3 regions of the Methylobacterium sp. AC690 genome follow, and region 2 is predicted to be linked to each of the others. Evidence: predicted binding sites of a transcription regulator. Region 2 holds the regulator's gene; each other region holds the start of a gene.
What was found. Region 2 encodes PhoB, which activates phosphate uptake and scavenging genes when phosphate is short. Its sites were predicted from a motif close to TGTCATNNANCTGTCAT; they were not measured.
Positions count from the first base shown of each region.

Region 1: AC0IY1_RS17290 (UDP-2,3-diacylglucosamine diphosphatase) is a predicted target of PhoB. The motif match lies at 1,644-1,660, and genes of this name have one in related genera.
Region 3: AC0IY1_RS13705 (DUF1045 domain-containing protein) is a predicted target of PhoB. The motif match lies at 1,784-1,800, and genes of this name have one in related genera.

Region 1 is NZ_CEEDOX010000014.1:103,003-106,893, reverse strand. It holds gene AC0IY1_RS17295 (glycosyltransferase family 4 protein) at 1-777, opposite strand, end outside; gene AC0IY1_RS17290 (UDP-2,3-diacylglucosamine diphosphatase) at 774-1,625, opposite strand; gene AC0IY1_RS17285 (aminotransferase class V-fold PLP-dependent enzyme) at 2,217-3,425, shown strand; gene AC0IY1_RS17280 (D-2-hydroxyacid dehydrogenase) at 3,541-3,891, shown strand, end outside.
Region 2 is NZ_CEEDOX010000008.1:34,155-38,045, forward strand. It holds gene pstB (phosphate ABC transporter ATP-binding protein PstB) at 1-667, shown strand, start outside; gene phoU (phosphate signaling complex protein PhoU) at 754-1,479, shown strand; gene phoB (phosphate regulon transcriptional regulator PhoB) at 1,509-2,213, shown strand; gene AC0IY1_RS10940 (matrixin family metalloprotease) at 2,271-3,311, opposite strand; gene AC0IY1_RS10945 (SDR family NAD(P)-dependent oxidoreductase) at 3,404-3,891, opposite strand, start outside.
Region 3 is NZ_CEEDOX010000010.1:181,867-185,757, reverse strand. It holds gene phnC (phosphonate ABC transporter ATP-binding protein) at 1-204, opposite strand, end outside; gene AC0IY1_RS13710 (DapH/DapD/GlmU-related protein) at 297-923, opposite strand; gene AC0IY1_RS13705 (DUF1045 domain-containing protein) at 990-1,673, opposite strand; gene AC0IY1_RS13700 (DUF3108 domain-containing protein) at 1,832-2,716, shown strand; gene AC0IY1_RS13695 (translation initiation factor 2) at 2,845-3,294, opposite strand; gene AC0IY1_RS13690 (YgaP family membrane protein) at 3,547-3,765, shown strand; gene AC0IY1_RS13685 (GlsB/YeaQ/YmgE family stress response membrane protein) at 3,864-3,891, opposite strand, start outside.

The DNA of each region.
Region 1 (3,891 bases), on a different contig from region 2:
ATCGGTCAGGCTCGGAAACACGAAGACGTCGGCGGCGGCGTAGAGGTCGGCCAGCGCGGCGCCCGTACGGGTGCCCAGGAAACGGGCCTCCGGCGCGATACCTGAGAGGCGTGCTCGGTCCGGGCCGTCGCCGACGACGACCTTCGTGCCGGGCAGGTCGAGGCGCAGGAACGCTTCGAGGTTCTTCTCCACCGCGACCCGTCCCACGGAAAGGAAGATCGGCCGTGGCAGACCGGCGAGGTCCGCCAAGTCCGGCGCCTCCGGCGGGCGCGGGCGGAACAGCTCGGTATCGACGCCGCGCGTCCAGCGCATCAGATTCGTGAAGCCGCGGGCGTCGAGGTCGCGCTCCAGGGAAGGGGTGGAGACCATGGTGCCGTTGGCCGCTCCGTGAAACCGGCGCAGCCAGGCATAGCTCCAGGCTTCCGGCACGGGGGCCCGGGCGGAAAGATATTCCGGGAAACGGGTATGATAGCTCGTGGTGAACGGCCGGCCGTGGGCGAGGCAGTATCGCCGCGTGGCATAGCCGACGGTCCCCTCGGTGGAGATGTGGACGTGGCTGGGCCGCAGATCGTCCCAGAGGCGGGCCACGTGCCGCTTGGTGGCGTAGGCGAGCCGGATCTCGGGATATCCCGGGAGGGGAAGGGACGCGAAGTCCTGGTGGGTCAGGAACACCGGGTCGAAGCCGTAGGCGGCCCCCGCCGCGGCCATGTTCTCCAGGGAGCGGACGACACCGTTGACCTGCGGATGCCAGGCATCCGTCGCGATGAGGAGCCTCACGCGACCGCCCGGGCCCCTTCGGGCCGCGGATGGCCGACCAGCTCGGTGCGCGCGGCACGGGCGCGAAGCAGGCTCGGATAGTGCAGCACCTCCATGGTGCCGTCGTAATGTTCGACGATGGCGGTACAGGATTCCACCCAGTCGCCGGTGTTCAGGTAGGTCAGACCGTTGATCTGCCGGTTGGCCGCGTGGTGGATGTGGCCGCAGATCACCCCATCGGCTCCGACGCGCTTGGCCTCGGCGCTCAGCAGTTCCTCGAACTTGCCGATGAAGCTGACGGCGTTCTTTACCTTCAGCTTGGCCCAGGCCGAAAGCGACCAATAGGCGAGGCCGAGGCGGCGGCGCACGGTGTTGACGTAGGTGTTCACGAAGAGCGCGAAGGTGTAGGCGCCGTCGCCCAGGAACGCGAGCCACTTGGCATGGCGGACCACCATGTCGAACTGGTCGCCGTGAATGACGAGGTACCGCTTCCCATCGGCGGCCTCGTGCACCCGCTGGTCGGCGATCTCGATGCCGCCGAAGGTCATGCCGATGTAGTCACGCAGGAATTCGTCGTGGTTGCCCGGCACGTACACCAGCGTCGAACCCTTGCGCACCTTGCGCATGAGCTTCTGCACGACGTCGTTGTGGCTCTGCGGCCAGTACCAGCCGGACTTGAGTTGCCAGCCATCCACGATGTCACCGACGAGGTAGATGACGTCCGCATCGTAATCACGCAGAAATTCGAGCAGCAGATCGGCCTGGCACCCCTTGGTGCCCAGATGCATGTCGGACAGGAACAGGGTCCGGACGCGGGTCGTCTCAGTGTCTTCGCCCACGTTCGCCTCCGGGACAGCCTCCAACGTCATGAGCCAAACCGGATTCCCGTATCAGTTTGATGACGTTGGCCCCGCGAGACCGCGCGCCTTCTGCGCCGCGACGTAAGCTCTTCTTCCACAAAAAAAATTTTGATTTGAGACCAAGTATTTCGGGTTTTCCTTTCTGGCAGAAGCCGGGCATAGTCCCGCTCAAGGTGCCCCACCGGGCGGCGTTCGCGAACGCATGACCGGAGCCCATCGAGGCGAACTAAGGGTGCCGTCCCCGGGGACGACGACGCTGAAACGGCCCAGCGGTCAGCGCGTGTCGCGCGACCCGGCCCATGGAGAAGAGGCTTGAGGTATTCGGTGGCGCGCGCGGCGACGGGCGTCGGAGGGCAACCTTCGGCGCGGACGGACATGGGTCCCGTTTTCCTCCCGGGTCCCGTTTTCGTCCCCGGTCCCGTTTTCGTCCCCATGTCGCGCGCGAACGAGTTCGTCCCGCGATTCATCTGACCAGCGGCCGTCAGGAGCACCCGGGATCGTCCCGGGGCGCTCCGTGCGATCCGCCACAACCCTCGGCGCACCATTGTCGCCGCACGCCAGCTGCGTGTCGGCGCTATTCTGAGAAACGGAGAAAACACCATGGCGGCAACGCGACGTCCCGGCCGGAACCATCTGTTCGTCCCGGGCCCGACGAACATTCCGGATCGCGTGATGCGCGCGATGATGGTCCAGTCCGAGGACCACCGCTCGGTGGATTTCCCGGCGCTGACGAAGCCTCTGTTCGAGGAGAGCAAGGCGGTCTACGGCTCGAAGGACGGCACCATCTTCCTGTTCCCGGCCTCCGGCACGGGCATCTGGGAATCCGCGCTGTCGAACACCCTGTCGCGCGGCGACAAGGTGCTGGCCGCCCGCTTCGGCCAGTTCAGCCACCTCTGGATCGACATGGCCCAGCGCCTCGGCCTCGAGGTCGTGGTGCAGGACGAGGAGTGGGGCACGGGTGCGAACCCGGAGCGGATCGGCGAGGCCCTGCGCGCCGACAAGAACCATGAGATCAAGGCCGTCATGGTGGTCCACAACGAGACCGCCACCGGCGTCACCAGCGATATCGGCGCCGTGCGCAAGGCGATCGACGCGGCCGGCCACCCGGCCCTGCTCTTCGTCGACGGCGTCTCCTCGATCGGATCGCTGCCGTTCAAGATGGACGAGTGGAAGGTCGATTGCGCGATTGCCGGCTCGCAGAAGGGCCTGATGCTCCCCGCCGGTCTCGGCGTGATCTGCGTCAGCCAGAAGGCGCTCAAGGCCGCCGACACCTCGTCGGGCCAGAACGATCGCCTGGCGCATGTCTACTTCGACTGGGCCGACCACCAGAAGCAGAACCCGGCCGGCTACTTCCCCTACACCCCGCCGCTGCCGCTGCTCTACGGCCTGCGCGAAGCCCTCGCCTGCCTCAACGAGGAAGGGCTCGAGAACGTCTACCATCGCCATCACGTGCTCGGCGAGGCGACCCGCCAGGCCGTGGCGGCCTGGGGCCTGAAGACCTGTGCCAAGGAGCCCAAGTGGAACTCCGACACCGTGACGGCCATCCTCGTGCCGGAGGGCGTCGATGCCGCCGCGATCATCAAGCACGCCTACGTGCGCTACAACCTGGCGCTCGGCGCCGGCTTGAGCCAGGTCGCCGGCAAGGTGTTCCGCATCGGCCACGTCGGTGACATGAACGAGCTATCGCTCCTGGGCGCCATCGCGGGTGCCGAGATGGCCATGCTCGACCACGGGGTGAAGGTCCAGCCCGGCTCCGGCGTCGCTGCCGCGTCGAGCTACCTGCGCGAGAACCCGCTCTCGAAGTCCTGAGCTGACGTGCCGGAGCGGACACGCCCGCTCCGGCACACCCGAAGTCCTTATCCGTGACGTGCCCGCACCGCGGCGTGTCTAGTACGTGTCTTGGCCGGATCGGCCAGAGGATTCCATGACGAAGAAGATCGTGTTCCTCGACCGCGAGTCCCTGGACGCCAAAGTCCGTGCGTTCTCTTTTCCGCACGCGTACGTCGAGTACGAGTCGACCTGGACGCCGGAAGAGATCGTCGAGCGCCTCAAGGGGGCCGAGATCGCACTGATCAACAAGGTCCCGATGCGGGCCGAGACCCTGAAGCAGTTGCCCGATTTGAAGCTCATCGCGGTGGCCGCCACCGGCACCGACGTGGTCGACAAGGATGCCGCCAAGGCCCAGGGCATCACCGTCGTCAACATCCGCAACTATGCCTTCAACACCGTGCCCGAGCACGTGATCGGCCTCATGTTCGCCCTGCGCCGGGCGATC
Region 2 (3,891 bases):
CCAGGTCACGGCGCTGATCGGCCCGTCGGGCTGCGGCAAGTCCACCCTGCTGCGCACTTTCAACCGGATCTACAGCCTCTATCCGGACCAGCGCGCGGAAGGGGAGATCCTCCTCGACGGCCAGAACGTGCTGGATTCCAAGGTCGACCTCAACGAGCTGCGCTCGCGCATCGGCATGGTGTTCCAGAAGCCGACCCCGTTCCCAATGTCGATCTACGACAACGTCGCCTTCGGCCTGCGCCTCTACGAGAAGCTGCCCAAGGCCGACCTCGACGTGCGCGTCGAGGAATCCCTGCGCAAGGCCGCCCTCTGGGACGAGGTGAAGGACAAGCTCAAGCAGTCCGGCATGGGCCTCTCGGGCGGCCAGCAGCAGCGCCTCTGCATCGCCCGCACGGTGGCCCAGCGCCCCGAGGTGATCCTGTTCGACGAGCCGACCTCGGCCCTCGACCCGATCTCCACCGGCCGCATCGAGGAGCTGATCGAGCAGCTGCGCTCGGAATTCACCATCGTCATCGTCACGCACAACATGCAGCAGGCGGCGCGCATCTCGCAGTTCACCGCCTTCATGTATCTCGGCGAGCTGGTGGAATTCGGCCCGACGACGCGCATCTTCATGAACCCGGAGAAGCGCCAGACGCAGGACTACATCACCGGCCGCTTCGGCTGATCCTCCGCCGGCCGGGATCGGCCCGCGCCCCACATCACCGCCAGGGCGGGCACCGGACAGGCGGGCCCGATCGAGGAGCGAGACCCATGCCCGACCACATCGTCAAATCCTACGATACGGACCTTGAGGACCTGCGCCGCTCGATCTCCGAGATGGGCGGCATCGCCGAGAAGATGATGACCGAGGCCGGCGAGGCCCTGGTGCGCCGCGACGCGCCCCTGGCCCAGGCGGTGATCGCCGCCGACACCCGCCTCGACACCCTGCAGCGCGAGATCGAGGAGCGGGCGATCCTGCTCATCGCCCGGCGCCAGCCCCTGGCCATCGACCTGCGCGAGACCGTGACGGCGATCCGGGTGTCGAACGATCTCGAGCGCATCGGCGACCTCGCCAAGAACGTCGCCAAGCGCGTCGTGGCGATCGCCGACCAGATCCAGCCGCAGAAGATCGTCATCGGCGTCCAGCACATGAGCGACCTGGTGCAGGAGCAGCTCAAGGACGTCCTCGACGCCTATGCCAGCCGCGACATCAAGGCGGCCCTCGGCGTCTGGGAGCGCGACGACGCCATCGACGCCCTCTACAATTCCCTGTTCCGCGAGCTCCTGACCTACATGATGGAGGATCCGCGCAACATCTCGTTCTGCACGCACCTCCTGTTCGTGGCCAAGAACATCGAGCGCATCGGCGACCACACCACCAACATCGCCGAGACGATCCACTACCTCGTCACCGGCGAGAACCTGCTGGCCGAGCGCGAGCGCCCGAAGAACGACGCCTCCAACTACGCCACCGTGGACATGCCCGGCGCGGCCTGACCCCGTGCCGGTCTGATCGAAAGCGCACGATGAGTACGCGTATCCTGATCGTCGAGGACGAGGAGGCCCTGACCCTTCTCCTCCGCTACAACCTCGAGGCCGAGGGGTTCATCGTCGACTCGGCCGCCCGCGGCGACGAGGCGGACCTGCGCCTGCAGGAGCAGGTGCCCGACCTCGTCCTGCTCGACTGGATGCTGCCCGCCCTGTCGGGGATCGAGCTCTGCCGCCGTATCCGCGCCCGGCGCGAAACCGAGCGGCTGCCGGTCATCATGCTGACGGCGCGGGGCGAGGAGGGCGACCGCATCCGCGGCCTGGGAACCGGCGCCGACGACTACATCGTCAAGCCGTTCTCGGTGCCCGAGCTCCTCGCCCGGGTCCGCGCCCTGCTGCGCCGGGCCAAGCCCGCCCACGTCGCCAACCTGCTGGTGGCCGGCGACATCGAGCTCGACCGGGTCAGCCACCGCATCCGCCGGGAGGGCCGCGAGATCCATCTCGGGCCGACCGAGTTCAAGCTCCTCGAGTTCCTGATGCAGAGCCCCGGCCGGGTGTTCTCCCGCGAGCAGCTCCTCGACGGCGTCTGGGGCCACGACGTCTACATCGACGAGCGCACCGTCGACGTCCATGTCGGGCGCCTGCGCAAAGCCCTGAACCGCCCGCGCCAGAGCGACCCGATCCGCACCGTGCGCGGCTCGGGCTATTCCTTCGACGAGATGTTCGAGACCGAAGCCGAGTAGCCGGGCCGAGTCGCTGGGCTGAGCCAAGTCGCCGAGCCGAGTGGCCGGCCCCGCCGCTCAGGCGAACATCATCGTGTCGGTGGGCAGGTGGACGGTGAAGGCCTTGCCCTCGTCGACCCAGCCCGGACCCGCGACGCCGTGATTGATGCCGTTGGCCTCCTCGGCGCTGCCGGCGAAGTGATGCTGGCCGGTCTGGGTGTTGTAGAAGCGCTCCAGGGTCAGGCCGCCGGGGGCGCTGGCATCGGCGTAGGCCTCGAAGGCCACGCCCTCGTACTTGTAGCTCGGCGCGGTCTTCAGGACCTGGTCCCGCTCGGACACGCTTGTCGTGAAGAAGTGGGCGTTGGAGACCGTGTCGAAGAACCGGAACACGTCCACCGTGTCGGCGCCCTTGGCCGGGGCCGCCCAGGCAGTGCCCTCGTAGTTGAACCACGGCAGCGTCTGCTGGATCTGCGCCTTCTCGGCGGTGCTCGTCGTGTAGAAGTGATCCCCCGTATGGGTGTCGTAGAACCGGTACACCGCCGTGACCGCCGGGGCGGTGGAGGCGGCGACCGGGCTCGACGGTGCGGCCACGGCCACCACCGGAGCGCTCGGCGCGCCGTACAGGGCCTGGATTCCGGCGAGGTCGCCGGCCGCCAGGGTCTTGATGCTGGTGTTGAGGATGGCGTTCATCACCTCGGGCTTGGTGTTGTAGTGATCGAGGCCGAGCGCGTGGCCGATCTCGTGCAGCGCCACCAGGGAGAGATCGACGTTCTGGGTGCTGACCACCCGCCCGCCGGAGGCGGCGTGCCAGCCCTCGCCGCTGTCGAAGGTGATCTCCACCGACTGCATGCGCTGGCCGCTATAGGTATAATGGGCATAGCCCAGGGTGTTGCCGAGCCCGTCGATTCCCCCGAGGGTGACGTCGATCTGGGCGCTGGCCGTCGTGGCCACCTGCTGGAACGCGATGTTGGCGGCCGCCGCCCAGGTGGCGAAGGCGGCCTGGAGAAGGCTCACGAAGCTGGTGGGAATCGTGCCGTCGACGGCCCAGGTGACGGTACCGCCGCTCGTGCCCGCCGCGCCCGTGCCCCAGCGCGGACCTTCCAGCGCATAATCCCCCATCGCTTGGCCCTCCCGTCTCTTCGGGCCAGGGTCGGCGGCAGAGGTTGCGAAATCCTTACCGCACCCGCCGCCGCGCACCGGGCGGCGCGTCCTCAGACGATGCTGCGCACCACGCCGCCATCGACCCGGAGGGCCGCGCCGCTGGTGGCGCTGGCGGCCGGGCTGCAGAGGTAGGCGACCATGCTGGCCACCTCCTCGACGGTGGCGAGACGACCGATCAGCGAGGTCGGGCGGTGCTCGGCCACGAAAGCCCTTCCGGCGGCGTCGAGGTCGACCTCGCCCCCGGCTCCGCCGTCCTGCCCCTGGGCCATGCTCTTCATGAACTCGGCGACGCCCTCCGACAGGGTCGGCCCCGGCAGCACGCTGTTCACGGTGACGCCGCTGCCCGACACCGTCTCGGCGAGTCCCCGCGCGACCGCGAGCTGGGCGGTCTTGGTCATTCCGTAATGCACCATCTCCACCGGGATGTTCACGCCGGATTCGCTGGAGATGAAGACCACCCGGCCCCAGCCGCGCTGGACCATGCCGGGGGTGTAGGCCCGGGCGAGGCGCACGCCGCTCATCACGTTGGTGTCGAAGA
Region 3 (3,891 bases), on a different contig from region 2:
CAGGGCCGTGACGTCGAGGCCGTCGAACAGGATGCGGCCACCCGTCGGCTCGGCCAGGCGGTTGATCATCCGCAGCAGGGTCGACTTGCCGGCGCCCGAGCGCCCGATCACGCCCACGAAGCGGCCGCGGGGGATGGCGAGGGAGACGCGCTCCACGGCACGGCGGTCGCCGTAACGGCGCGTCAGATCTTCGAGGATCAGCATGCGGGTATCCGGCGATTCACGATGAGCGCCGGTAAACCCGCGGGGCACGACAGCATCATGACAGTTGTTCGGCTAACCGATAGCCGGAACGCTTATGCCTCTGCTTCGTAGCGCTCCAGGAACGCGTCGATCGACAGGGCACGGAAATCCGGCAGGGCCCGGCGCAGGCGCGCATGGTCCCAGTCCCACCAGGCCAGCGCCTGCAGGCGCTCGGCGATCGCCTCCGGGAACCGGCGGCGCACCACCCGGCCCGGATTGCCGACCACGATCGTGTAGGGCGCCACGTCGCGGGTCAGGATGGTGCCCGCGCCCACCACCGCCCCGGTGCCGATGCGGCGCCCGGGCAGGATGACGGCGCCGTGCCCGATCCAGACGTCGTGGCCGATGCTGACGGGCAGGGCCCGGCGCCGGGCGAAGAAGGCCGCCTCGTCCGCTTCCCCCGGCCAGTAGGCGCTGGCCCGGTAGGTGATGTGGGATTGCGAGGCCCGCTCCATCGGGTGGTTGCCGGGGTTGATCCGCACGTGGGAGGCGATGGAGCAGAACTTGCCGATGGTGGTGTCGTCCGCCTGCCCGTCCTCGACGATGTACGAGTAATCGTCGAGGCTGGTCTCGCGGAGGCGGGTGCGCGCGCCGACCTCGGTGTAGCGGCCGAGGCGGCCCCCCGAGATCTGGGCGGTCGGGTGGACGGCCGGTTCGAGGCCGAGGCGATCGGAGGCCATCGCGGGATCCTGTCGGGCGGGCAAGGGATGTCGGGCGGGCAAGGAATGTCGGGCGGAGAAGGGATGTCAGGCGGAGAAGGGGAGGCGGCGCAGCAGGCGGAACGGCGCCGCGCCGTCCTGGACCACCACGCTCACCGCATCGACCGCCAGGTCGGGCAGGCCCGCGGCCGCCGCGGCCAGGAGGGGCAGGGCGGTCGCCCCGTCCTCCGGCCCGAGGGGGCCGGTGAGCGTCATGTGGAAGCGGAAGGCCTCGAAGACGTGCGGGTAGCCCCAGCGCTCCAGCAGCGCCCGGCCGCGGGGATCGAGCCGCTCGGGGCGGCGGCGGGCCCGCTCGGCCTCGGTGAGGGGGGCGCGCAGGGGATCGAGGGCCGCGACGCACTCGGCGGCCAGGAGGCCGAGGGCGGCCGGGGGCGCTTCCGGCACCAGGGCGGCGAAGGCCCCGAGGGCGGTGACCCGCAGGGGGCCGACGGGCAGGGGGCTCCGGTGCGCCGCCAGGGCCTCGGCCGCCGCCAGGAGATCGGCCTCGGTGGCGCCGGGGGCGAGGCGCATCGGCGCCTTCAGGGTGGCGTGGAACCCGTAGGTGCGCGGCTCGGCGGTGTGGGCGGCCAGGATCGCCCGGAGCGCCTCCGGGCCGGGCGCCGGGCCGGGACCCAGGATCGCGTCACCGAAGGCGGCCAGGGCCGAGCCGGGGGCGGGCGTGAAGTAGAGGGCGTATCGGGCGGGTCGATCCAACGCAGTCGTGTCCGGCAAGGGGGGCGTGTCCGGCGAGGGCGCGTGTTCTGGCGGCACGCGAGGGGATGGGTGAGCCGCGCGGGGTTGAGCCTGCGCGCGAGGTGCCGAAGCGCGCATACTACGGGCTCCCGACGCCGATATGACAGCTTGAGCGCCGTTCGGGGCGCGATGAGGCGATGGCCGTGTCCGCTCGCAGGCACAGACAGATCCGGGCCCTGATCGCCCTGTCCCTGGCGACCGCCGTGCTGGGGGCCGGCGCGCAGGCCGCGGGGGAGGCACCCGCGGCCCGCTTCACGGCGGCCTACGGCCTGAGCTTCCTGAACCTGCCGGCGGGCGAGGCGAGCCTCGCGGTCGAGCGGTCGGGCGAGCGCTACGCCCTGGAGCTCGAGGCGGGCCTGCGCGGCCTCGCCGGCGTCTTCTTCGACGGGGCCGGCAAGGCCACCGTCGCCGGATCGGCGACCCGGGCCGGCGCGGTGACCGCCACCTTCCGGATCGACAGCCGCTACGGCGGCAAGCCGATCGCGGTGGCCCTCGACCTCGCCGGCGGGCGCGTGCGCAGCGCCAGTGTCGCGCCGCCCCCGACCCCGCGCGAGGACCGGGTCCCGGTGGCGCCGGAGGACAAGGTCGGCGTGGTCGACCCCCTGACCATGCTGACGATTCCCCTCGGGGCCGCCCCCCTGGACGTCGCCCTGTGCGACCGGCGCATCCCGGTCTTCGACGGGGCGAGCCGGGCCGACCTCGTGCTGTCGCGGGGCCGCCTCGCAACGGTGACGGAGGGCGCCTATCGCGGCCCCGCCCTCGACTGCCGGGTGCGCTGGGTGCCGATCTCGGGCCACCGCTCCGGCGGGAGCAACGTCCGCCGCATGGCCGCCAACGACGACATGCAGGTGCGCTTCGCCCCAATCCTCGACGGGACGCTGCTGCTGCCGCTGTCGATCACGGTCGCCACCGGATGGGGCACGGTGCGCATCGAGGCCACCCGCTGGGGCGGGGCGCCGCCCGGCCCGGAAGCCCCGGCGGCGAAGGCCGGCGTGACGGTGCGCCTGCCCAATGCCCGCTAGGGGCGCGCCAACGGTTTCCCGCCGTCGCGGCCATCGGGATCGCGCGGGTCGCGGACGCGTCGAGAACCTGACGCCGGCCCGGCTCTGCTTGCCTGTCTTCTTGCCTCGGACGATCGCGCGACCACCGCCTAGGTGTCGGGGGCGCGGCGACGGCGGGCGTGCGGGGCCCCCGGCCGGGCCTCCGGCACCAGCACGGCGCTGACCGGGTTCGGGGTATGGTCCAGGGCCGCCCCCGTATAGGCATCGACGCCGATGCCGATCACCCCGCCGGCGAGCACGTTGCCCGCCATCCCGGCAGCGCCCGCGCCCACCACCTGGGTGCGGACCGGGATGAGCGCGGGCTGGAAGCCGGGCTTGGCGAAGGTCACGTCGAACGCGTCCGAGCGATCCACCTCGAGGGAGCACGGGGTCGCCGGGCAGGCATAGCCCTTGGTGCTCGTCATCGTCGCGCCGGAGGGCTCCGTGAGAAAGGCCATCTTCTCCGTCGTGCCGCGCGTGATGCTGCCGCAAGCCCCGACGCTCACCGCGATCAGCATCGCGGCGGTGAGTGTCCGCGTGCCCGTGGTCCTGGTGCTCATGGTCCTGGTGCTCATGTCGTCCCCCCGCGCCGTATTCTGTGACGGCCCCGCCGGTTTCACGCCTTCTGCACGCAGGAACAAGATCCCGCCCCGATCACAACTTCCGATATACACAAAGATCGCGCCGGATCCCGGCGGTGCGTTCCGGGGCGGCCGGCGCGGTCGGCGGCCCGGTGCCGCGCCACACCCGCGCGGTGGAACGCCCGTTCCCCCGCCGCGTTCGCCCCGCGACGCAGCACAGGAGACGCCCGCATGGCCAACGCGATGATCCAAGACATCTTCAGCGGCACCCCGAACCTCACCACCACGGAGCGCGCCGTCTCGGTGGTGCTCGGCCTCGGCATCGCCGCGGCGGCCGCGCAGCCGCGCCCGAACAAGTGGCTCAGCCTCGCGGCCCTGGTGGTCGGCGCCGGCCTCGCCATCCGCGGCGCCACCGGTCACTGCGCCGTCAAGGCCGTGACCGAGGCCTGACCGGCCTCGCGCCCGACCGGACACGAAAAAGGGGCGCCTCGCTGAGGCGCCCCTTTCTCCGTTGCGCCTGCGCTGTCAGCGCAGGCGTGGCGTGGACCTTACAGGGAGGTGGTCGAGCGACGGCCC